DNA from 4 places in the Staphylococcus sp. aM genome. Region 2 is predicted to be linked to each of the others. Evidence: riboswitches for the same ligand, from Rfam matches in the RefSeq annotation. Region 2 holds a riboswitch; each other region holds the start of a gene.
The links. Region 2 has a riboswitch for S-adenosylmethionine ahead of P7F85_RS02815 (Na+/H+ antiporter NhaC family protein). Riboswitches for the same ligand answer to the same signal wherever they lie in the genome.
Positions count from the first base shown of each region.

Region 1: another riboswitch for S-adenosylmethionine. It lies ahead of metK (methionine adenosyltransferase); the one in region 2 lies ahead of P7F85_RS02815 (Na+/H+ antiporter NhaC family protein).
Region 3: another riboswitch for S-adenosylmethionine. It lies ahead of P7F85_RS09530 (methionine ABC transporter ATP-binding protein); the one in region 2 lies ahead of P7F85_RS02815 (Na+/H+ antiporter NhaC family protein).
Region 4: another riboswitch for S-adenosylmethionine. It lies ahead of metX (homoserine O-acetyltransferase MetX); the one in region 2 lies ahead of P7F85_RS02815 (Na+/H+ antiporter NhaC family protein).

Region 1 covers NZ_CP121447.1:1,022,861-1,026,078, forward strand. The annotation lists gene pckA (phosphoenolpyruvate carboxykinase (ATP)) at 1-1,211, opposite strand, end outside; SAM riboswitch class I at 1,365-1,480, shown strand; gene metK (methionine adenosyltransferase) at 1,589-2,788, shown strand; gene P7F85_RS05195 (NERD domain-containing protein) at 2,908-3,218, shown strand, end outside.
Region 2 covers NZ_CP121447.1:615,211-618,428, forward strand. The annotation lists gene P7F85_RS02805 (SDR family oxidoreductase) at 1-451, shown strand, start outside; gene P7F85_RS02810 (hypothetical protein) at 700-1,272, shown strand; SAM riboswitch class I at 1,326-1,423, shown strand; gene P7F85_RS02815 (Na+/H+ antiporter NhaC family protein) at 1,500-2,795, shown strand; gene P7F85_RS02820 (SRPBCC family protein) at 2,998-3,218, shown strand, end outside.
Region 3 covers NZ_CP121447.1:1,941,747-1,944,964, forward strand. The annotation lists gene P7F85_RS09525 (methionine ABC transporter permease) at 1-173, opposite strand, end outside; gene P7F85_RS09530 (methionine ABC transporter ATP-binding protein) at 166-1,191, opposite strand; SAM riboswitch class I at 1,282-1,384, opposite strand; gene P7F85_RS09535 (thioredoxin family protein) at 1,442-1,738, opposite strand; gene P7F85_RS09540 (toprim domain-containing protein) at 1,731-2,117, opposite strand; gene P7F85_RS09545 (hypothetical protein) at 2,258-2,383, opposite strand; gene gcvH (glycine cleavage system protein GcvH) at 2,426-2,806, opposite strand; gene P7F85_RS09555 (arsenate reductase family protein) at 2,982-3,218, opposite strand, start outside.
Region 4 covers NZ_CP121447.1:13,961-17,178, reverse strand. The annotation lists gene P7F85_RS00065 (YybS family protein) at 1-444, opposite strand, end outside; gene metX (homoserine O-acetyltransferase MetX) at 1,001-1,966, opposite strand; SAM riboswitch class I at 2,032-2,137, opposite strand; gene P7F85_RS00055 (AzlD domain-containing protein) at 2,240-2,569, opposite strand; gene P7F85_RS00050 (AzlC family ABC transporter permease) at 2,566-3,218, opposite strand, start outside.

The sequences.
Region 1 (3,218 bases), 410 kb from region 2:
TGAAGTGGTAAGAAAGGTGCGCCGAAACAAGTAGAGAATGATGGTTCAGGTTCTGTTACACCACGTTCTGTACCTGCTAATTTAGACGTGAAACCACTTAAGAAATGATACATTGCTTGATCTTTATTTAATTTTGAAATTGGAGGAATCACTCCAAATGCATCTGCAGTTAAAAAGATAATCGTATTAGGATGTGCTGCTTTTGAAGGTAATACAATATTATCAATATGATGAATAGGATAAGCTGCTCTTGTATTTTCAGTGAATTTATTATCATCGAAATCAACAGTACCGTCTTCTTTAACGACTGTGTTTTCTAAGATAGTGCCGTATTCAATAGCATCATAAATTTGTGGCTCTTTTTCTTTTGAAAGATTGATTGCTTTTGCATAACAACCACCTTCAATGTTGAACACGCCATTTTTATTCCAACCATGTTCATCGTCACCGATTAATTTTCTTTCAGGATCAGCTGACAACGTTGTTTTACCTGTACCTGATAAACCAAAGAATAGTGCTACATCGCCTTTTTCTCCCACGTTAGCAGAGCAATGCATACTCATAATATCTTGCATAGGTAATAGGTAATTCATTACTGAAAAGATACCTTTTTTCATTTCCCCAGCATATTCTGTACCACCGATTAAAATCACTTTATGTTTAAATGACACAATGACAAACGTTTCAGTCTTCGTGCCATCAACTTCAGGATCAGCTTTGAAATGTGGTGCAGATACAATTGTAAAGTTAGGTTTGATTGATTTTGCTTCTTCTTTAGATTCAGGACGAATGAACATGTTATGTGCAAATAAATTATGCCATGCTAATTCGTTAATGACAGTTAATTTCAAACGTGAATCTTTATCACTACCTGCGTAACCATTAAAAACATATAATTCGTCTTTCTTGCCTAAGTAGTCTAATACTTTATTGTAAAGCTTTAAAAATGTTTCTTCATCGATAGGTTGATTGACGTCTCCCCAATCTACATTATCTCTATATGAAGGTTCAGTAACGATAAACTTATCCTTAGGTGAGCGGCCAGTGTATTTACCAGTGCTAGCATTAATAGCACCTAATTCAGTAAGTTCACCTTCATTATTATCTAATATTTTATTGTAAAGTTGAGTTGTTGATAGTTGAAACTTTGTTGATGGTTTTTCTAATAATTGTTTAATTTTAGTCGTTTCAGAGTATGTATCAATCGACATACTTAATCCCTCCAGATAGTTATAATGTAAGCCTTTACATTTCAATAGTATAACATATCAATTTAATTAATCCACCGTAAATTATTACTAAAATAACTTAAATCATAAATTGACATTAATTCTCTTATTAGGTAGTATTAATTTTAACGGATTCTCTTATCCTGAGTGGTGGAGGGACATGGACCCAATGAAACCCAGCAACCTCTTTTTACATATAAAAAGAAAGGTGCCAAACCGTTTGCAGACGTATAATGTCTGAACGATAAGAGCGAATGGACGTATAAGAGCCTTCACTCTATCTAGGTAGTAGTAGAAGGCTCTTTTATTTAGCTCAAATAAAAGAGAATTATCGTAATATATTTTAAAAGGAGCAAAACATGACTAACAATAAACGATTATTTACTTCAGAATCAGTAACTGAAGGACATCCAGATAAAATTGCTGATCAGGTATCTGATGCAATCTTAGACGAAATTCTTAAAGACGACCCTAATGCACGTGTGGCTTGTGAGACTACAGTGACAACTGGAATGGCATTAATTTCAGGTGAAATATCAACGACGACATATGTTGATATTCCGAAAGTTGTAAGAGAGACCATTAAAGAAATTGGTTATACACGTGCTAAATATGGTTACGATTCACAAACGATGGCCGTTTTAACTGCCATTGATGAACAATCACCAGATATCGCTCAAGGTGTTGATACAGCATTAGAATACCGTGATGATATTTCTGAAGAAGAAATTGAAGCAACTGGTGCAGGTGACCAAGGATTAATGTTTGGTTATGCTACAAACGAAACAGATACTTATATGCCGTTACCTATTTTCTTATCTCATCAATTAGCGAAACGTCTATCAGATGTACGTAAAGATGACATTATAGACTATTTACGTCCGGATGGTAAGGTTCAGGTCACTGTAGAATATGATGAAAATGATAAACCTAAACGTATTGATACTATTGTTGTGTCAACGCAACACGCTGAAGATAAATCTTTAGAAGAAATTCAAGAGGATATTAAAAAACATGTTATTTATCCAACTGTTCCAGAATCATTAATGGATGATAAGACAAAATTCTATATTAATCCTACAGGACGTTTTGTAATCGGTGGACCACAAGGGGATGCTGGATTAACAGGACGTAAAATTATCGTGGATACGTATGGTGGTTATGCACGCCATGGTGGTGGTTGCTTCAGTGGTAAGGATCCAACTAAAGTAGACCGTTCTGCTGCTTATGCTGCTAGATATGTAGCGAAGAATATTGTTGCTGCAGAATTAGCTGAACAATGTGAAGTCCAACTTGCATACGCAATAGGTGTAGCTGAACCAGTATCAATAGCTATAGATACCTTCGGAACAGGTAAAGTAACAGAGGCTGAATTAGTTGAAGCGGTTAGAGCAAACTTTGATTTAAGACCAGCTGGTATCATTAAAATGTTGGATTTAAAACAACCTATTTATAAACAAACCGCTGCATATGGTCATTTCGGACGTACTGACGTATTATTACCATGGGAAAAATTAGATAAAGTCAACGTTTTAAAAGATACGATTAACAAAGTTTAAACGAAATAACTTATGGGATGTTTGAAATATAATAAGATAAATTGCGACTAAATGTCGAAAATGTCATCATTATGTTTTATAATTAGTTGTATTGATCATATAAAAGGAGCGTTGATGTGATGAGTTTATCTTCACCTATTGGTATAGGGTTAATTGTTGCAGTAGTCATTGCATTTATCTTTTTTGTACTATTTTTAATTGCTTTAAATAGTAAGAAAAAGATTAAGCAACAAACAGAAGAAGAATACCAACAAAAAGAACAAAGTATAAAGGCATCTCATGAAGAAGCTTTAGAAAAAGAACGTATTGAGAATAAAAAGGCAGTTACGAAACAAAAAGAAGATTATGAAGCTACAGTAAATAGTAAAGAAAGAGAAATTGATGCATTAAAGCTATTCTCTAAAAACCATAGTGAATATGTAACTGATAT
Region 2 (3,218 bases):
ACAAGGGTTTGATACACAATCATTTAAAGAGACATTTGAAACCAATGTATATCCTATATTTTGGACAGTACAAAAAGCGTTAGAATATTTACAACCAGGTGCATCAATTACAACAACATCATCTGTTCAAGGATATAATCCAAGTCCTATTTTACATGATTATGCCGCTTCGAAAGCTGCAATTATCTCATTAACAAAAAGTTTATCAGAAGAACTTGGCGCAAAAGGTATTCGTGTCAATTGTGTAGCCCCAGGACCATTTTGGTCACCATTACAAATTACTGGTGGACAACCACAACGAAATATTCCTGAATTTGGTAAGGAAACACCACTTGGCCGTGCAGGACAACCTGTTGAATTATCAGGAACATATGTCCTATTAGCATCTGAAGAATCAAGTTATACAACTGGACAAGTCTTCGGTGTGACAGGCGGTATTCAAATTAACTAATGAATATAAGTTGGTCGATAAAGTGTTAATACTTTATCGACTATTTTTTTGTGACAAATTATATGATAACTATATCCAATTTTATTATGAATTTGGAATAAAAATATGTTTAATGTAAAATAAAAATATAAAATTATTAACCTTTTTGAAGAATGAAATTTAATTAAAAAATACCCTATATATTTAAGGGATTGGCATTTTATACGAGGACATGCAAATTAAATCTTATATCTAAAGGAGGTTATGACATGGTGAAAGATAGGTTTATAAGGGTTGCTCCGTTCATAATAGGTATAATCGCTATAGTTATATTTTCGTTATTTACTAAAAATCAATGGTTTTTAATCATTTTAATACTTTTATTTGCTTTAACCAATGCATTAAAAAATCTGTATTTTGTTAATAAAAATATTAAAAATAATATCATATGGATTAATCAAACAATCGACCGGTTATTAGGTATTATTGCGGGGTGTTTGTATTTAGGTTATGCCGGAATAGTGCTAATATCACAATCCCATGTATGGATTGGTTTCTTAATCCTAATGGTAACTATGGCGTTTGTTTTTTATATAGAAACTAAATTACAAATTGATGATGATACACAAAGGAAAAATCATCGAGATTATAAAGTGATCTCTCAACAACGTGAACGACAATTTAAAATACTGATGATTAGTATGACGATCATTTCTATTATTTTAATGATTGTATCACTTTATTTAAAATGGTGGATCGTCTTTGGTATAGCTATTGCAATGTTATTCGTAGTTGCTGTTGCATTAATTATTTATGAAAAATATTTTACGACGAAGTTATAATTTATGATTGACGTCATAGGAATTATCTTGTAACGTAAACGTTAAATATGAATCACTTATCAAGAGAAGTGGAGGGACTGGCCCTATGAAGCTTCGGCAACATTGAATCATGTGCCAATTCCAGTAACCTGTCTAGGTTTGAAGATAAGGGGATAATCGTTGTAGATGGACCTCTTTTCTTTATCATAAGGAAAAGAGGTATTTTTTGTAAGGAAGTAGGTCTAATGATGAAAGAAACTAAAAAGGGTAATGCTTGGGCGTTATTTCCGTTATTATTATTTATGTTGTTATTTTTAGGTGTAGGTATCATCTCGGGTGATTTCACGACGATGCCGTTAAATGTTGCGATAACGATTACAGTAATCGTTGCTTTGTTGATGAATCGCAAAGAAAAATTTGCCACTAAAGTTGAAGTGTTTACTAAAGGTGCAGGTCATTCAAATATTATTTTAATGATGCTTATCTTTATTTTAGCAGGCGCATTTTCTACGACTACAGAGAAAATGGGTGGCGTGACTTCTACTGTAAATTTGGGATTGTCTCTCATCCCTGAAAATTTAATTATAGTAGGTTTATTTATCATTTGTATGTTTGTTTCTATTTCAATGGGAACATCAGTAGGCACAGTAGCAGCTATTGCACCAGTAGGATTTGGCTTTGCGCAAGCAACAGATGTCTCTGCAGCATTAGCTATGGCTACAGTAGTTGGTGGCGCTATGTTTGGAGATAATCTTTCTATGATTTCTGATACTACGATAGCGGCTGTACGTACACAACATACGAAGATGAAAGATAAATTTAAAGTAAACTTTAGAATTGTTTTACCAGGTGCGATATTAACTATAGTTGTACTATTTTTCCTAACAAATGGTATTTCCATGGATCATTCTAAAAGTTATGATTTCCAATTAGTTAAAGTCATTCCATATCTATTGGTGTTGATTCTAGCGCTAGTTGGTGTCAATGTGATTATCGTTCTTATTGGTGGAACAGTTTTATCTGGAATCATTGGTCTTATTGATGGCTCATTTGGTTGGAAAGGATTACTAAGTGCTGTATCTAAAGGGATTATAGGTATGGAAGATATTGCGATGATTGCCCTATTAATTGGTGGTTTAGTAGGACTTATTCAACATAATGGCGGTATAGATTGGTTGTTAAATGTAGTTAGAGGGCGCGTGAAATCTAAACGTGGGGCTGAAATAGGTATTGCCAGTTTAGTTAGTGTAGCAGATATTGCAACAGCTAATAATACTATTTCAATCATTATGTCAGGACCATTAGCTAAAAATATAGCAGATGAATATGATGTTGATCCACGTAAATCAGCTAGTATTTTAGATATATTTGGTGGATGTTTCCAAGGCTTATTACCATATAGTCCTCAAGTTATTTCAGCTGCAGGAGTGGCTGGTATCTCACCATTCTTACTTGTACCTTATAGTATTTATCCAATCATGCTTGGAGTATGTGGGCTGATTGCTATTTTAATTGGGTATCCGAAATTAAAAAATAAAGCATAAATATGATTAAAAACTGAGACTTTTTAGTCTCGGTTTTTTAGTTGATAAATAGAATTATAAATATTGAAAATGTTTTAAGTCAGCGTTTTAATGGTAAACTAGACTAAATGTGTAGAAGCGCAATCTTTTTTAATGTATAAATGTTTGGAAGTTTGAACAAATACGTTAAAATAGTATTAAGAGTGAAAGTAGGTGACTGAAAGTGGCAAAGTATAATGTGGAAAATGAATATGTAGAAATTGATATTGAACGTTTATTAAAATATTCACCAGAAACAATTTATGAAGCTTGGACGAAAGAAGATATTCTTAAACAATGGTTTATGACGTCGAAACGTACGAATAAATCATTTGAAGCAGATGTCCAAGAAGGTGGTAAGTATCGTATCGTTGATAGTAGAAATGGCAAACAAAATATTATCGA
Region 3 (3,218 bases), 1.1 Mb from region 2:
CTCTTAGCCGATAAAAATAATAAAACACCTAAAATCAATCCAAATATAAAAGCAAATATTGTTGATACGACAGTCATATAAAGTGTTTCAACAATGGCTTGCCAAACTTCTGGCCATTGGACGTTCGGCATTGTAATCATTTCTTGGAGTATTTCTCCAACTGACTTAACCATGTCTTAACACCTCCACATTCACATGTTTCTCATTAAGATTAGATTTGAAATCTTCGAAATTTTCAGAACTTATAAAAGGTATATGGATAACTAAAAATCCTAATGTACCATTTCTTGTATTTTTAATGTCAGCTTCTAAAATATTAACGTCAATCTGATGCGTTTTTGTAATGTACGATACAATTGGTTGAGTCGTATTTTCACCGTTAAAATTCAATCTAACTATGTAAGCATTGTTATCTAATGGTTCTAACGCATCTAATGATTCCTCAAAATCCTCATTTAAATCATCTTTTACAAATCGTCTCGTTACTTCGTGTTGTGGATTTTCAAATACTTGGCTAACTTGACCTTGTTCTATCACGCGTCCGTTTTCCATAACTGCGACTTCATCACAAATTCGGCGAATCACTTGCATTTCATGTGTGATTAACACGATTGTTAAATTTTGTTGCTCACGTATTTTTAATAATAAGTCTAAAATTTCATCTGTAGTTTGAGGATCAAGTGCACTTGTAGCTTCATCACAAAGCAATACTGTCGGATCATTGGCTAATGCTCTGGCAATACCAACTCTTTGTTTCTGTCCACCAGACAACTCAGATGGATAAGCATTTTCTCGTCCCTTCAAGCCTACAAGTTCTATTAATTCATTTGCCTTACGTTTTGCTTCTCCTCTAGATAATCCTGCAATTTCTAGTGGGAATGTAATATTTTTAAGTACAGTTCTCGACCATAGTAAATTAAAATGTTGGAAAATCATACTTACTTTTTGGCGCTTCTTACGTAAATCTGACTTCGATAATTGACTTATGCTATCTCCATCAATAATAACTTCTCCAGAAGTGGGTGCTTCTAAATTATTAAACATTCTAATTAAGGTACTCTTACCTGCTCCAGAAAAACCAATCACCCCAAAAATGGAACCGGATTGAATGTTTAAATCAACGTGATCTACAGCGAGTACGTCTTTATTTTTCGTATGATATCGTTTCACGATTTGTTTTAACTCAATCACGTTAATACCTCCTTGTTTATAACTAATACAAATTAAAAAATGCTTCCTCAAAACTTTAGACTGTTTGAGAAAGCATTTTAAAATATCTTTCTCTCATCTTCTAAAGTTTACCTTTATGTGAATTGGCACCATTTCTATATAAGACGGTTGCCGGGCTTCGTAGGGCACATCCCTCCACCTCTCTCGATAAGAGTGTTTGCATGATTTAATTTTATTTAATCCTACCATCACGGTAGAGATTCGTCAATAATTATTTTAAATTTTCTAACAAATAAGGAACAGACCTAAACGCATACAATCTTTTTACTTCTTTATCCTTATTCATTAACATTAATACTGGTACTGACATAATTTGATGTGTTTCACTAAACTTTGGATGAAAGTTCATATCAATTTTCTTAACCGGAAGTTTCAAAATTTCATTTGCAATATCCAACATTCTTTCAGACACTTTACATGTACCGCATGTAGGCGTATATCCGAAAATGAGATGTTTATCTTCACCAAAGTTTTCAGTCACATCGTCTATTTCGATTGATTTACTCATTCACTAAAACTAACCTTTCAGTTTTTAAATTAGGTATAAGGGATTTCTCTTTTTTGCAATTAAATCCATGTTTGGTAAGTACATGCGCTAAATAATTTTTAGGACAATTGGCCACTTCGCAAAATGTTTTATCTACAAAAATATGTTCAGACTCACTTAAATACCGTTTGAACCATTTTCTAATTCGATCCCCTTCGTCATCTGAATCAGCTAAGACGAAAACTTGTTTACCATAAAGTGATTCTATCATATCATCTATCTTATCTATACTCATAGTACCATGCGTACAAATAATACTTACTGGTTCTGCAATGACTTGCTGCACTCGTTTTTTATCAGATTTACCTTCAACAATGATTACTTTATTCACAATAGTCATAAGTATTCACCCTTTAAAAATCGAAAATTAGCTATCACTATTTAATTCCACGAAGATGCTATTTATAAAACATATACTACAAAAACTTAAAATGAATTAACCATTTCATTACACTGTTAATATCTTTTTTACAAATAGCATCAATGTCTTTTTAAATCTAAGTTCATCAGATTATATGTACGCATGCCTATAAAATTCTTCCTTCGGTTCGCCTCTGCTTTCGCAATGGCATAAGTGTTTCTAAAATCTAAAGATTTAAGAAACACTAAAAAAAACTCCTTGATACGAGATCGAGGAGTTTGCAAATATTATTCGCCAATCATTTCTGAATATTGTTCTGCTGATAATAATTCGTCAATTTGGCTTTCGTCACTAATTTCTACTTTAACCATCCATGCTTTTTCGTATGGTGATTCGTTTACAAATTCAGGACTATCTTCTAATTCTTCATTAACTTCAACTACTTTACCAGTAATTGGTGCATATAATTCAGATACAGTTTTTACAGATTCAACACTACCGAAAGTGTCGCCTTCGTTTAATTCATCATCAGTTTCAGGTAATTCAACGAATACGATATCACCTAACTCGTTTTGAGCATATTCAGTAATACCAATTGTCGCTACATTTCCTTCAACTTTAACCCATTCATGTTCTTTAGAGTATTTAAATTCGTTTGGTACTGCCACGATAAATCCCCTCCTAATTTTAAGTACATTTTAATGATGCCATACCCACAATTATCAATCAACTATTATCTAAAAATTTTAAACCTTTAAATATTCGGATTTAAGATGTAAATTGGTATTTTTATGACTTTATTAAAATGAAAGTTCACTTTTTATATTTTGAAATGGTATCCAATTATAACCAAGTATTTTTATACTCTTCTTCTTTAAAACCTAATGTGATTTTATCACCTAATATAGCTAAAGGTCTTTTCACTAACATGCCATCTGAAGCAAGTAATTCAAAACGTTCTTCGTCTGATAAATCATCTAATTTATTTTTTAAATCTAATTCACGATATTTGGCACCGTGTGTATTAAATAATTTTTTAGTGTCTACACCAGTTTTATCAACAATTTCTTTAAATTCATT
Region 4 (3,218 bases), 600 kb from region 2:
TAATAACATGTTATGAACGGTTTCTTTAACTGGGTTAACTAATGCGGCTGCTCTTGGGATTTTTTCAAATACTTGTAATAACATGAATCCTATCAATGTCATTAAACTTAGAGATACCGTTGTTACATATAAAATTCTTTCTTTTGTTGCTCTTTCCTTAAGTAATTGTCCAATGATTAAACTCGTTAAAATCACTAAAACCATCATACTTAAGACGAATGTATTACCTAATAATGTTGTAATTATAACTGTTACTAAGGCACTAATTCCAAATGACTGAATAGATTTGTTCCATAATACGACACCTGGGATTGTTGCAAATAAACATAAAATTAAGCCGAGAATAGGTAATACATGTGTTACTAAAGCGACTATCACTAATGCTAATGTACCTATAATAGTTGCTTTAGGTTGTATTTTTGAAAACACACACGCCACTCCCATACTTTTTTTGACTATAATTACCATTTTAACCTCTTTGAAAAAAATAAACAATAAAGTACTACTGGTATTTATGTCGGTCAATTCCAGCAGTACTTTAGAGTGAAATAATCTATTATTTTTACAAATTTTTAATTAAAATTCATTAAAATATTTTAACCGTAAACCTTTTAATAGTAAGCATAGTAATATGAAAATCAAATCATTATTAATAGTAGAATTGGAAATATTACAATTAAATTAACTAGATTAATAAAACTACTTTTTAAAACAAATTCTTTCTTAGTTATTAAATACATAATTAATGAAAATATAAATAAAACACAACTAATAAAAAGAAAATATCTACATATATCTAATCCCTTTTCAGATAGATTATTGAAGTTGAATATTATTAATAATGCTATAACTATATAATTCAATGCATTTAATATAATTATCAATTGTTTCATCTCATAGTCACCTATTTAATTTCTCGATTTGTATTCTCTTTATATACTATACTTTTAACATCGATATTCAACCTTATAAAATTAACGTTAGAACATGGTTTTAGTCATTATCGTCGAATATGTTTCGCATTTAAAAAGTGATATAAATTAGGTGCCCAATCTTCAAAATTAAGTAAGAAACCATCGTGCCCCACATTATCTGGTACAAAAAAGTGTCGATGATATTTAAAACGTTGTCCTGCCGCTAATACTTGATCATCTGGATATAACAAATCATCTATGAATCCCATCGTTAATACCTTTGTGTCTAATGATTTAAACACCTCATCAACATCATCTCTGCCTCTATCAATATTATGACTATCTAAGACGTCCAGCAGTGTTAAATAACATGATAAATCAAAGGATTCTTTGAACTTGTTCCCTTGATGTTGTTGATAACTAACTACCTCTTCAGGTGTGAAGCGTTGATCATAACTTTTAGAAGATCGATAGGTTAAAAATCCTAATTGTCGAGCAATACTTAAACCTTCTTTACCTCCGATATGAATCGCTTGTCTAGCAATCTCATTAAAGGCACAACTGTACGATGAGGTTTTATCTGTAGCAGCAAGTATAACCGCTTTATCTACTTGGAATCGTCGATTATAAAGTAATTCTAGTGCTTGCATACCACCTAAACTCCCACCGATTAAAATATCTATTTTATTAAACCCTAGTGCTTCTATCCCCTTCTCAAGTGCACGTACGATATCTCTTAATGTTAAATGATCTGGAAAATGTGGATCATTATGCTTTGAACTTGAACCAAATGGACTCCCTATGACGTTGAATGTTAAAAATTGATAATCATTGATAGGCATATAACCACCATCAATAATTTCACGCCACCAACCTGGATGTTCATCTGTACCATATGTAAGATGATTGCCAGTTAATGCATGGCAAACTAATGCTAATGGTTGTCCAGGATAACCTACATGTTCATATTTTAATTTTAAGTTTTGTATCGTTTCTCCAGACTCTGTCGTGAATTGGCCTAATTCTAATGTATCAACTGTATAATTCGACATATATGAATCCATCCTCCTTTAAATAAAAAAGCTTCTTACTCTATGAAAAGTAAGAAGCGGTTCAGTACTTATCATTCGAGTGCTCGTTGGTTTTAGCACCGTACTCGTATTCTTTATAGCCGGTTGCTGAAGCGTCTATGGGCCAAGTCCCTCAACTTCTCTGAATAAGATTTTATGATTAAGTTTTGAATAAATATATTAATTATCTAAATTTTCTAACTACTTAAATTTTAACTAACTCCATCACGAAATTCAATATGTAGACCTTGATTTCTATAGAAAGAATCTCAATAGAGCGATAAATGCAATACCGCCTAAAATGGTCCAAGTTAGACTTCTCGTATATATGGCTAATAATACAGTTGGTATTAATGCAATAATGAATGGCACATTGAGTGTATAGCCTACACTACCTTCATGTTGTTGAATAATACCGTCCAAGACAAGTGCTGTAAAAAGTGTGATAGGTATAAAGGATAACCATTGAATAATAACATCTGGTAGATTTACTCGTGAAATCATCATAAATGGAATCACTCTGACTAAAATCGTAACAATACCACATAGAATAATTATGATTAACATATGTTGATCTGTCATCATCTGTCCATCACCACCCCTAATGTAGATGCGACAACCGCAGATATTATAATCGCTACATACGAGGGCATAACAAAGCTTAACGTTAACATCATCACAATGACACATAGAATAAGCACAAGATAGATGTTGATCTTAGACTTTTTAACAGATTCAAATTGAGCAATTCCTAAAAATACAAACATAGCTGTAATCGCAAAATCTAATCCTAATATCTCTGGATTCGAAATATATTTGCCAAATACAGCACCAACTACACAAGAAAAGGTCCAAAACAAATATGCTGTGATGTTTAAACCATGCAACCAACGATCGTTAATTGGCTCACCTTTTAAATAAGGCGTGATGGCTACACCAAACGTTTCATCGGTTACTAAAGAACCAAGTCCAATTCGATTCCATAAACCATAAGACTTAAAATTGGGTGCTAAAGTCATACTTAATAAAAACATACGTGAATTAACAATAAATGTTGTTAACACTATCGCTGTTATGGGTGTTCCAGCTATGACTAACGCACATATAATAAATTGTGCCGCACCAGCATAAATAATTAAACAAAGTAATATAATTTCTAATAAACTAAACTTTTGAGATGCAGCAACGATGCCAAATGAAATACCAACACCTGCATACCCTAATAATGTTGGAA